DNA from 3 places in the Isoptericola sp. NPDC019482 genome. Region 2 is predicted to be linked to each of the others. Evidence: riboswitches for the same ligand, from Rfam matches in the RefSeq annotation. Region 2 holds a riboswitch; each other region holds the start of a gene.
What was found. Region 2 has a riboswitch for S-adenosylmethionine ahead of ABZ493_RS15820 (hypothetical protein). Riboswitches for the same ligand answer to the same signal wherever they lie in the genome.
Positions count from the first base shown of each region.

Region 1: it holds a riboswitch for S-adenosylmethionine, as region 2 does, so the genes downstream of both, ABZ493_RS00335 (methylenetetrahydrofolate reductase) here and ABZ493_RS15820 (hypothetical protein) in region 2, are expected to answer to the same signal.
Region 3: it holds a riboswitch for S-adenosylmethionine, as region 2 does, so the genes downstream of both, ABZ493_RS17050 (aminotransferase class V-fold PLP-dependent enzyme) here and ABZ493_RS15820 (hypothetical protein) in region 2, are expected to answer to the same signal.

Region 1 is NZ_JBEYBQ010000001.1:73,512-76,772, reverse strand. It holds gene metE (5-methyltetrahydropteroyltriglutamate--homocysteine S-methyltransferase) at 1-602, opposite strand, end outside; gene ABZ493_RS00335 (methylenetetrahydrofolate reductase) at 628-1,650, opposite strand; SAM riboswitch class I at 1,656-1,762, opposite strand; gene ABZ493_RS00330 (NADP-dependent oxidoreductase) at 1,856-2,767, opposite strand; gene ABZ493_RS00325 (YbdD/YjiX family protein) at 2,819-3,073, opposite strand; gene ABZ493_RS00320 (carbon starvation CstA family protein) at 3,057-3,261, opposite strand, start outside.
Region 2 is NZ_JBEYBQ010000026.1:40,694-43,954, reverse strand. It holds gene ABZ493_RS15830 (HNH endonuclease) at 1-465, shown strand, start outside; gene ABZ493_RS15825 (NAD(P)-binding domain-containing protein) at 411-1,550, opposite strand; gene ABZ493_RS15820 (hypothetical protein) at 1,606-1,893, opposite strand; SAM riboswitch class IV at 1,953-2,069, opposite strand; gene ABZ493_RS15815 (putative quinol monooxygenase) at 2,162-2,464, shown strand; gene ABZ493_RS15810 (FAD-dependent monooxygenase) at 2,469-3,261, shown strand, end outside.
Region 3 is NZ_JBEYBQ010000031.1:10,156-13,416, reverse strand. It holds gene ABZ493_RS17065 (O-succinylhomoserine sulfhydrylase) at 1-32, opposite strand, end outside; gene ABZ493_RS17060 (rhodanese-like domain-containing protein) at 29-514, opposite strand; gene ABZ493_RS17055 (hypothetical protein) at 783-953, shown strand; SAM riboswitch class IV at 1,131-1,247, shown strand; gene ABZ493_RS17050 (aminotransferase class V-fold PLP-dependent enzyme) at 1,282-2,733, shown strand; gene ABZ493_RS17045 (CsbD family protein) at 2,829-3,002, opposite strand; gene ABZ493_RS17040 (amidase) at 3,115-3,261, opposite strand, start outside.

The DNA of each region.
Region 1 (3,261 bases), on a different contig from region 2:
AGCCGGTCGAGCGGGTGGAAGCCCTCGCCCGCCTCGTCGGCCGCCTTCGACAGGGCGAGGAACGTCACGGGGCCCACGAGCACCGGGCGCGTCGTGACGCCGGCCTCCTTGGCCTCGGCGTACTCGCGCACGATGCGGTGGTCGGCGAACGAGACCGGCGTCGTCTCGCTGATCTCCGGCACGAGGTAGTGGTAGTTGGTGTCGAACCACTTGGTCATCTCGAGCGGGGCGTCCTCGCCGCGGCCGCGGGCCACGGTGAAGTACCCGTCGAGCTCGAGCGAGCCGTCCTCGTCGTCGAGCAGGTCGCGGAACCGCGCGGGGACGGCGCCCAGCAGCGCGACGACGTCGAGCACCTGGTCGTAATAGGAGAACGACCCGGGCACGGAGCCGTCGTCGGGGTTCAGGCCGAGGTCGACGAGGCGGCGTGCCGTCTCGCGGCGCAGCGTGCCTGCCGCGACCTCCAGGTCGACGGCGTCGGTGCGCCCGGCCCAGAAGGACTCGACGGCCTTCTTGAGCTCGCGGCGCCGCCCGATGCGCGGGTAGCCGAGGATCGTGCCGCCCGGGAAGGCGGCGGGGGTGGGGCTGGTCGGTGTGGTGGACATGAGCACTCCAGAGTTCGGGCGCCCGTCAGACGACGGGAGCCTGGGTCGGGATGCTCGGTACCCACGGCCTTCTGGCCAGGTCCGCGCCGTCCGACGTGGCGTCGGAGGGCGCCGGTCCGCCGAGGTGGACACCCTCGAGCAGGTCCAGAGCGGGACGGTACTTGTTGAACGTGTACACGTGGATGCCGGGGGCGCCCGCGTCGAGCACGCGCTGGGCGAGCTCCACGGCGCGCGCGGTCCCGTAGGCGTGCTGGGCCTCCGGGTCCCCCGCGGCGTCGAGCGCGTCCAGCAGCTGCCGGGGCGCGCGGACGCCGGTGAGCTCCTCGACGCGACGGAGCCGGCGCGGCTCGGTCGTGGGCAGCTGCCCGGCGAGGATCGGGATCGTCACCCCGGCCGCGCGGGCCTCGGCGACGAAGTCGGTGTAGGAGTCGGCCTCGTAGAACAGCTGCGTGATGGCGAAGCCCGCCCCCGCCTCCTGCTTCTCCTTGAGGCGCCGGACCTCCTGGGCCCGGGTGGTGCCCGCCTGCACGTTGCCGTCGACGAACGTCGCGACGGCGATCGTCATCGGGCGGGCGGCGCCGCGCAGGGCGGCCCCGGGGTCGGTCGCGCAGCGCCGGGCCTCGACCTCGCGCAGCAGGTGCACGAGCTCGATCGACGACGCGACGCCGTCGGCGGGCGGCGCCCAGTCCGGCTGGTCCTTCGGCGGGTCGCCGCGCAGGGCCAGGAACGCGCGGGTGCCGGCGTCGAGGAAGTCGTCGATGACGGCGGAGACGTCCTCGCGGTGCGCGCCCACGCAGGTCAGGTGCGCCACGGGCAGGACGGGTGTGCCCTCGAGCAGGGTCGCGACGACCTGGCGGGCGGTCGCCCGGTCACCGCCGCCCGCGCCGTACGTCACGGACACGAAGTCCGGGCGCGCGGCCACGAGCCGGCGCGCCGTCTCCCAGAACTTGGGGGCGGCGTCCGGCCGGCGCGGCGGCATGAGCTCGAACGAGACCGTCGGGCGTGCCGGCAGCACCGGGGTGGGCGAAAGGGATGCCTCTGCGACCATGCGTCACTCCATCGATCCTGGCGTGAGCACCTTCGTCCTCGGGAGGCTTCCGTCGGAGAACGGGTTGCTGCGGCGTCGTCGAGCCAGGACTCTCGGCCGCTCTGGATGGCTTGTCACGCGATCGTACGCAGCATCCGCGATACGAGCGAGGATGAGACCGCCTGGTGAGACGATCGCTGATGCGGATCGGGCGGGAACGCCCTGCTCAGGGCACCAGCACGACCTTGCCGCCCGCGCGTCCGGTCTCGACGAGCTCGTGCGCCCGCGGCGCGTCGGCCAGCGGCAGCACGGCGCCGACGGTGGTCGTCAGCTCGCCGCGGGCCAGGGCGTCGACGGCCTCGGCGAGCTCGCCGGCGTCGCGCTCGGACCGCCAGCTGGCCTGGACCCCGAGGTCCGCCGCGGCGTCGTCGGCGATGGTGACGATCCGGTCGGTGCCGCCGCGCAGGGCGATCGAGTCGGGCAGCACGCCCGCGCCGGTGGCGTCGAGGACGGCGTCCACGCCGTCGGGGGCGAGGGCGCGCACCCGCTCCACGAGCCCCGCGCCGTAGGTGGTGGGCGTCGCGCCGAGTGCGGCGACCCGGTCCTGGTTGCGCTGCGACGCCGTGCCGATCACGCGGGCGCCGCGGCGCACGGCGAGCTGGACGGCCAGCTCGCCCACCGACCCGGACGCCCCGTGCACGAGCAGCGTCTCGCCGGACCGGACGTCGAGGAGGCGCAGCACGCGGGTCGCGGTCTCCGCCGCGACGGGCAGCGTCACCGCGTCGGCCGCGGCGAGCCCGTCGGGCACCCGCGCGAAGACCGAGGTGAGGGCGAGCTCGGCATACCCGCCGCCGACGGCGAACCCGACCACGCGGTCGCCGGGCGCGACGCCGGTCGCGCCGTCCCCGCCGGGCGGGCCGACCTGGTCGACGACCCCCGCCACCTCCAGACCGGGCACGACGGCCGACGTCGGCGCCGGGGCGCCGGTCGCCCCGGCGCCGGACTTCACGTCCCAGCCGTTGACGGCGGCGGCCTCGACGCGCACGCGCACCTGGCCGGGCCCGGCCTGAGGGTCGGGGACGGCGGCGAGGTGCAGCACCTCCGGCCCGCCGTGGGACTCGTAGACGATCGCGCGCACGCGCCCATCCTGGCGCGGCGGGCGCCGTCGTGCCCGCCCGCTCAGCACCGTTCAGCAGCAGCGCGAGCCCGGGTTGCGGTCCTGGGCCGCGTAGTGCTCCCGCCAGAACTCGCGCTCGCCCATCGGCTCCCGGTCCGGGTGGGCGGACCGCTCGTGCGCCACGTACGTCGCGTAGGCGCCCTCGCCCATCACCTGCCGCACGTACCAGCGCAGGTTCGACCACCCCGCCGACGCCGCCCGGGCGAGTGCCCGGGCGGCGTCGCGCGCGGTGGCGCCGACGGTGCGGGCGTCAGTGGTGCCCGGCACCGCTGGTCTCCCGCAGGCCGGCGTCGGCCCACTCCTTCTCGATCCGCTTCTCCTCGGCCGTCGCGAAGAGGTTCGCCGGGGCGAACCGCCGGGACGCGACGGGCGCGTCCTCATGGTTCTCGCCGCCGCCGTCGCGGAACGCCTTGATCGTCACGACCACCGACGCCGCGATCACGATGATCGACAGC
Region 2 (3,261 bases):
CCCGCCCACCTCAGCGAGCCGCAGCGGGAGTATGCCCGCCGGCTCGCGAAGCAGCGCCTCCACCAGCCCGCGTTCCGCACCCGCGTCCTCGTCGCGTACGAGACGCGGTGCGCGATCTGCGAGCTCAGGCACGGGTCCCTGCTCGATGCCGCGCACATCGTCCCGGACGGGCACGAGCTCGGCGCCCCGACCGTGAACAACGGCCTCGCCCTGTGCAAGATCCACCACGCCGCGTACGACCAGAACATGCTCGGCGTGACGCCGGACCACGAGGTGCGCATCGCGTTCCGGCTGCTGGAGGAGATCGACGGGCCGATGCTCAAGCACGGGCTGCAGGAGATGCACGGGCGGCACCTCACCCTGCCGCGGCGGCGGGCGGACCGCCCCGACCGCGACCACCTGGCGTGGCGCTACGAACGTTTCGCCGCCGCGTCGACCAAGGAGCCGACCGGGGCGTCGAGGTAGCGCACGATCCGCACGACGGCGTCCCGACCGGCCCGGTTGGCGCCGATGGTGGACGCGGACGGCCCGTAGCCGATGAGGTGCACACGCGGCTCGCCGTCGACCTGGGTGCCGTCCATGCGGATGCCGCCGCCGGCAGTGCGCAGGTGCAGGGGGCGCAGGTGGTCGAGGGCGGCGCGGAAGCCGGTGTTCCAGAAGATGACGTCCACGGGGACGGTCTCGCCGCCGGGCGCGACGACGCCGTCGGGCACGATGCGGGTGAACATGGGCCGCCGGTCGAGCACGCCGCGCGCCTCGGCTGCCAGCAGCGACGGCGTCCTGATGAGGCCGGTGACGGACACGACGCTCAGCGGCGGCAGCCCTTCGCGCACCCGGTCGGCGACCATCGCCACGGCGCGCGAGCCGTCCTCGGGATCGAAGGTGTCGCGCCACACGGGCTCCCGCCGTGTGAACCAGAAGGTCTGCGCCACGTGCGAGACCTCCTCCAGCAGCTGCACGGCCGAGATGCCGCCGCCGACGACGGCGATGCGCTGCCCCGCGAAGTCCTCCGCCCGCACGTAGTCGGCGGTGTGGAGCTGACGGCCGCGGAACGTCTCCTGGCCCGGATAGGCGGGCCAGAACGGCTTCGACCACGTGCCCGTCGCGTTGATGATCGCCCGCGCCACGACGGCGCCGGACCGGCCGCCGCCCTCCCACCGGACGAGCAGCCCGCCGTCCCCCGCCTCCTCGACCCGACGCACGCGCACCGGCCGGACGACGGCGAGGCGCAGCTCTCGCTCGTAGTCGCCGAAGTAGGCGGGCAGGACGTCGACGCTCGCCGCCTCCGGCTCGACGTCGGGCTGCTCGATGCCCGGCAGGTCGTGGATGCCGTTCACCGTGCTCATCCGCAGCGAGCGCCACCGGTGCCGCCACGCTCCTCCGGGGCCGTCCTCGGCGTCGAGGACGACGTACGTGCGCTCGCCGGACGTCGCACCCGCCGCGGGCACGAACCCGCGCCGCCGCAGGTGGTACGCCGCCGACAGCCCGGCCTGTCCCGCGCCGATCACGACGACGTCCGCCTCCTGCGGCAGGGCATCGGTCGTCGTCATGCCTGGCTGAACGTGGCGCGGGCCGGCGGGATTCCTCCGGTGGCCGTGGCGTCCCCTACCTGCCGGTCGGCGCGCGCACCTTGTCCGCGTCACCGTCCTGACGCGGCGCGAGGGCGAAGCCGCCCACCGACGCCGGGTCGTACGTGACGACGGCGTTGAGGTCGGCGAGCTCGAGCCGCCACTCCGTCAGCGCGCGCCACACGCGCAGCCGCATCCGAAGCCCACGTCGCGCCGCGGCGTCGAGGCACAGCATGCGTCCGTGCCGGTGCAGGAGATGCTCCTCGCGCACCTGCCACGGCAGACATCCGAGCGTGCCGTCGCCGTGCGTGTGCTGTCCGTTCATCGTTGCTCCCGCTGTCGGGGTCGACGACGGGACCTGGCGCGAGGCGCCGGCCCGTGGTCGACCTGCACTTCCCACGGCCGGTCGGCCGGGGCGGGTCTTCCTCCTGGGGCACCGTGCGCAGGGAGCGCGGTTGCCGGACCGGCACGCGGAGGGCGTCTCGCCGGTCACTCGTGACCTGGGCAGATATGTACACGATGCCGCGGCCGGCCCGCAACACCGCACGGTCTGCGGGCGGCGATGTCCCCGGGCCGGGCTACCGTCACGGCCCATGACCTACGCCAACGTCGGCACGCTGGGTGCCGCCCCCGGGAAGCGCGACGAGCTGGTCGCCCACCTCACGCAGCGCAGCACGGAGCTCGCGGACGCGGGCTGCCTGCTCTACGAGGTCGGCGTCAGCGACGACCGGCCGGACACGGTGTTCGTCGCCGAGCTGTGGTCGTCGGCCGAGGCGCACCAGGCGTCGCTGCAGCTCCCGGCCGTGCAGGCGTCCATCGCGGCGGCGCGGCCGCTGCTGTCCGGCGAGTTCGGGGGCTTGGACTTCACCGTCGTGGGCTCGCCGTTGCGAGACTGACTCCGTGACACAGGAAGAGTCCGGGGCAGCACGTACGGCCGTCGTGATCGGCGGAGGCATCGGAGGGCTCGCGTCGGGCGTCGCGCTCGCGCGGCACGGCTGGGACGTCATGGTGGTCGAGCGCGCGACGTCGCTGGACCCGGTGGGCGCGGGGATCGTCGTCGCACCGAACGCGGTGCGGTCGCTGGACGCGCTGGGCGTCGGCGACGCGACTCGCGACCTGGCCGCCCTGCAGGGCGAGTTCGGGCTGCGCCGGCCGGACGGCACGTGGCTGGTCCGCGGCCGCGCGGAGGGCGCCGAGTCGGTGTTCGGGGATCGCACGCTGATGCTGCACCGGGCGCAGCTGGTGGGCCTGCTCGCGGACGCGCTGCCCGCCGGGGCGCTGCGGCTGGGGACGTCCGCCGTCGTCGTCGACCCGGGGACGACGACGAGGGCGGCGCGCGTCGCCGTCACCGACGGTGCGGGGACGACGACGGAGGTCCGCGCGGACCTCGTGGTCGCCGCCGACGGCATCGGCTCCGCGACGCGGACTCGCTGGTGGCCGAGCGCCCCGGCGCCGGTGTCCGGCGGGTCGACGGCGTGGCGGTTCGTCACCCCGCGGGTCTCCGGCGTCGTGGGCTCGGAGATCTGGGGCCGCGGGATCGTCGCCGGAGTGATGCCGCTCGCCGACGGGCGCGTCTACATGTACGTCTCGGTGGCCGACGCCGTCGGCGTCCCACGCGACCTGGACGAGCTGCGTGCCCGCCTCGCCGACTGGCACGCCCCGGTCCCCGCCCTGCTCGCGTCGGTCGACGACG
Region 3 (3,261 bases), on a different contig from region 2:
CCGGGGCCGGTCGGGACCTGCGTGTCGCTCATCGGGCCTGCTCCGGCTGCTGCGGGGTCGTCCGCGTCGCGGCGTCGTACGTGCCCCAGGGCAGGCCGCGCACCTTCCAGCCCTCGCGGTCGCGCACGCCGTCGAAGCCGGGGCCGCCCTCGAAGCCCTCGAGCACGTTGTACGCCGGCCCCAGGCCGGACGACGTCGCGAGGCGCGCCGCACCGATCGAGCGCTGGCCGGAGCGGCACAGGAAGACGATCGGCCGGTCCGCGGTCAGCCCCGCGGCGGCGAGCTCGGCGAGGAAGCCGGCGTTCGGGCGCCCGCCCGCCTGCACCCACTCGACGAAGAGGGGCTTCTTACCGGCGGTCGCGGTGTCCGGCACGCCGATCGCGCGCCACTCGCCCTCGGTGCGCACGTCCACGAGGACGGCGTCGGGGTCGCCGGCGAGCAGGTCCCACGCCTGCTGCGGGGTGAGGTCGCCGGCGTAGCCCTCGGCGGGGCGGGGATCGATCTGGGTGCTCATCGCAGTCCTCCCATCGGTCGTGGCGGTAGCACCCTCGTCCGTCCCGGACGCCGTCGACGGCGCCCGGCCCGCGGGTTGCTGCGGCGTCGACGTGCCACGTCACTCGGCCGCTCGGGATGGTCACGGCGATCGTACGACAGCCGTCCGCGTGCTGGTCACCCCGTCTCGCGACCCGAGCGGCGCCGGACCTCTATGCGCCCGGACGCCCCCGGCCGGTAAAGTTGCGGTCAGATTCCGGGCAAGATCACGTCGAACGCGAGGTGGGGCCATGTCGATCCTCAGCACGATCAAGGGCTGGTTCCGGCGCGAGCGGGAGGAGCCGCTCGAGCGCCCGCGCGACCTGCCTCCGCCGGGCCCCGAGGGTGGGCGCCCCCACGAGGCGCCGTACCCCCAGGGCGCGGACAACGTGCTCGGCTGGCGCAGCGGCCCCGGCATCTGACCCACGGTCCGCCCTCGACGGGTCGGTCGGTCGTCTTCGCCGACGTGGGCCTGCGGGCGCGCGCCGGAGGCCAGGACGGTGCGCGGGGCACGGGTCCGGTGTCTCACGCGCCCGCATCGTGAGAAGGGCCAGGTCTCCGCTTGACCGTGTGGTGCTGCGCACGCACCATGGGCGGCAGGTCAAGAGCGCCAGCGCGAAGCCCCGGCTCGCTGGCCGGCAACCCTCCTCTCGCGGCGGGGTGCCCCGGGTGACGACCTGGCCCCACGCCGTCCGGCGTGCGGGCAAGCGCGGGGAGCCACCTCCCCGGCACGACCGAGGAGGACCACGCATGACCACGCTCACCACTGCGCCTGCGGTGCCCACTGTGCCTGTGGTGCGCGCCGCCGCCGTGCACGACGTCGCCCCCGTGCTGCCCGTCGTCGGCGGCGACACGCTCGTGCCGCTCGTCGACGGCCGCCAGGTGCCGTACGCCAACCTCGACGTCGCGGCGTCGGCGCCCGCCCTGCAGGCCGTGGCCGACCGGGTCGCGCGCGTGCTGCCGCTGTACGCCAGCGTGCACCGCGGCGCCGGCTACCTGTCCCAGGTCTCGACCGCCCTGTACGAGACGGCGCGCCGCACGATCGGCGCGTTCGTCGGCGCCCGCGAGGACGACCTCACGATCGTCACCCGCAACACCACGGACTCGCTCAACCTGCTCGCGGGCTGCGTGCCCGCCGACCCGGCCACCGGCGAGCCGGGCCGCGTCCTCGTGCTCGACATCGAGCACCACGCCAACCTGCTGCCCTGGCAGCGCGTCACCGATGCGACCGTCGTCACGGGCGGGCCGTCGGTGTCCGCCACCCTCGCGGAGCTCGAGGAGGAGCTGAGCTCCGCCGCGGCCGCGGGCCGGCCCTACGCCTTGCTCGCGCTCACCGGCGCCTCCAACGTCACGGGCGAGGCGCTGCCCGTGGCCGACGTCGTCGCCGCCGCCCACGGCGCGGGCGCGCGCGTCGTGCTCGACGGCGCCCAGCTGGTGCCGCACCGCCGCTTCTCGCTCGCGGCCACGGGCGTCGACTACGTCGCCTTCTCGGGCCACAAGACGTACGCGCCCTTCGGGGCGGGGGTCCTGGTCGGCCGGCGCGACTGGCTCGACGCCGGCACCCCGTACCTGGCCGGCGGCGGCGCCGTGCGGCGCGTGCGCACCACGACGACCGACTGGCACGAGGGCCCCGCCCGGCACGAGGCCGGGTCGCCCAACGTCGTGGGCGCGGTGGCGCTCGCGGCCGCGTGCGACGAGCTCGCCGCCCTCGACCCGTGGGCCGCGTCCGAGCACGAGGACGCGCTGCGGCGCCGGCTCGTGGACGGGCTCGGCGAGATCGACCGCGTCGAGGTCGTGCACGTGTGGGACGACGCCGTCGACCCGGTGGGCGTGGTGACGTTCACCGTCACCGGCTACGACCCGGGCCTCGTCGCCGCGTACCTGTCCGCGGAGCACGGCATCGGCGTGCGCGACGGCCGGTTCTGCGCCCACCCGCTGCTCGGTCGCCTCGGGTTCGACGCCGGCGCCGTGCGCGCGTCGGTGGGGCTCGGCACCGCGGGCGAGGAGGTCGAGCGGCTCGTCGCCGCCGTCCGTTCGCTCGTCACCGAGGGCCCGCAGGCGCAGTACGACGTCGTGGACGGCCTGTGGGTCGTCGTCGACGACCCGCGCCCCGTGCCCGAGGGCTCCGGCCTGGAGGGGCTGCTCGCCACCGCCGCGCTGGGCGCCGACGAGGCGTTCGGCTGCCTGCCTGACGACGTCTGAGCCGCCGCCGTCCCGCCCGCCCGCGACAGGACGCGACGGGCCGGGACATGACGACGGGGCGCCACCTTGCGGTGGCGCCCCGTCGTGTCAGCGGGTCACCGGTTGAACGCGTCCTTGACGTCGTCGCCCGCCTGCTTGAGGTTCGCGCTGGCCTGCTGGGCCTTGCCCTCGGCCTCTTTGCTCTCGTCGTCGGTGAGCTTGCCCGTGGCTTCCTTGGCCTTGCCTTCGGCCTCTTCCGCCAGGTGCTTGGCCTTGTCTCCCAGTCCCATCGGGGCTCCTTCCGTCGTACGAACGACCTCGGGAATCGACGGTAAACGCCTGTCCGCCGCCTCGCACGCCGACGTCTCAGGTCGTGGTCCGTGCCCTGGTCAGCGTCCGCCGTCACCAGGCCGCCGGGTGCCGGTCCGCCCAGCGCAGCCGGTCCTCGAGCTGGGCGGCGAGGGCGAGGAGCGTCGTCTCCCCGCCGGGCCGCCCGATCAGCTGCACGCCCATCGGCAGCCCGTCGTCGGTCCACCGCGTGGGCACGGT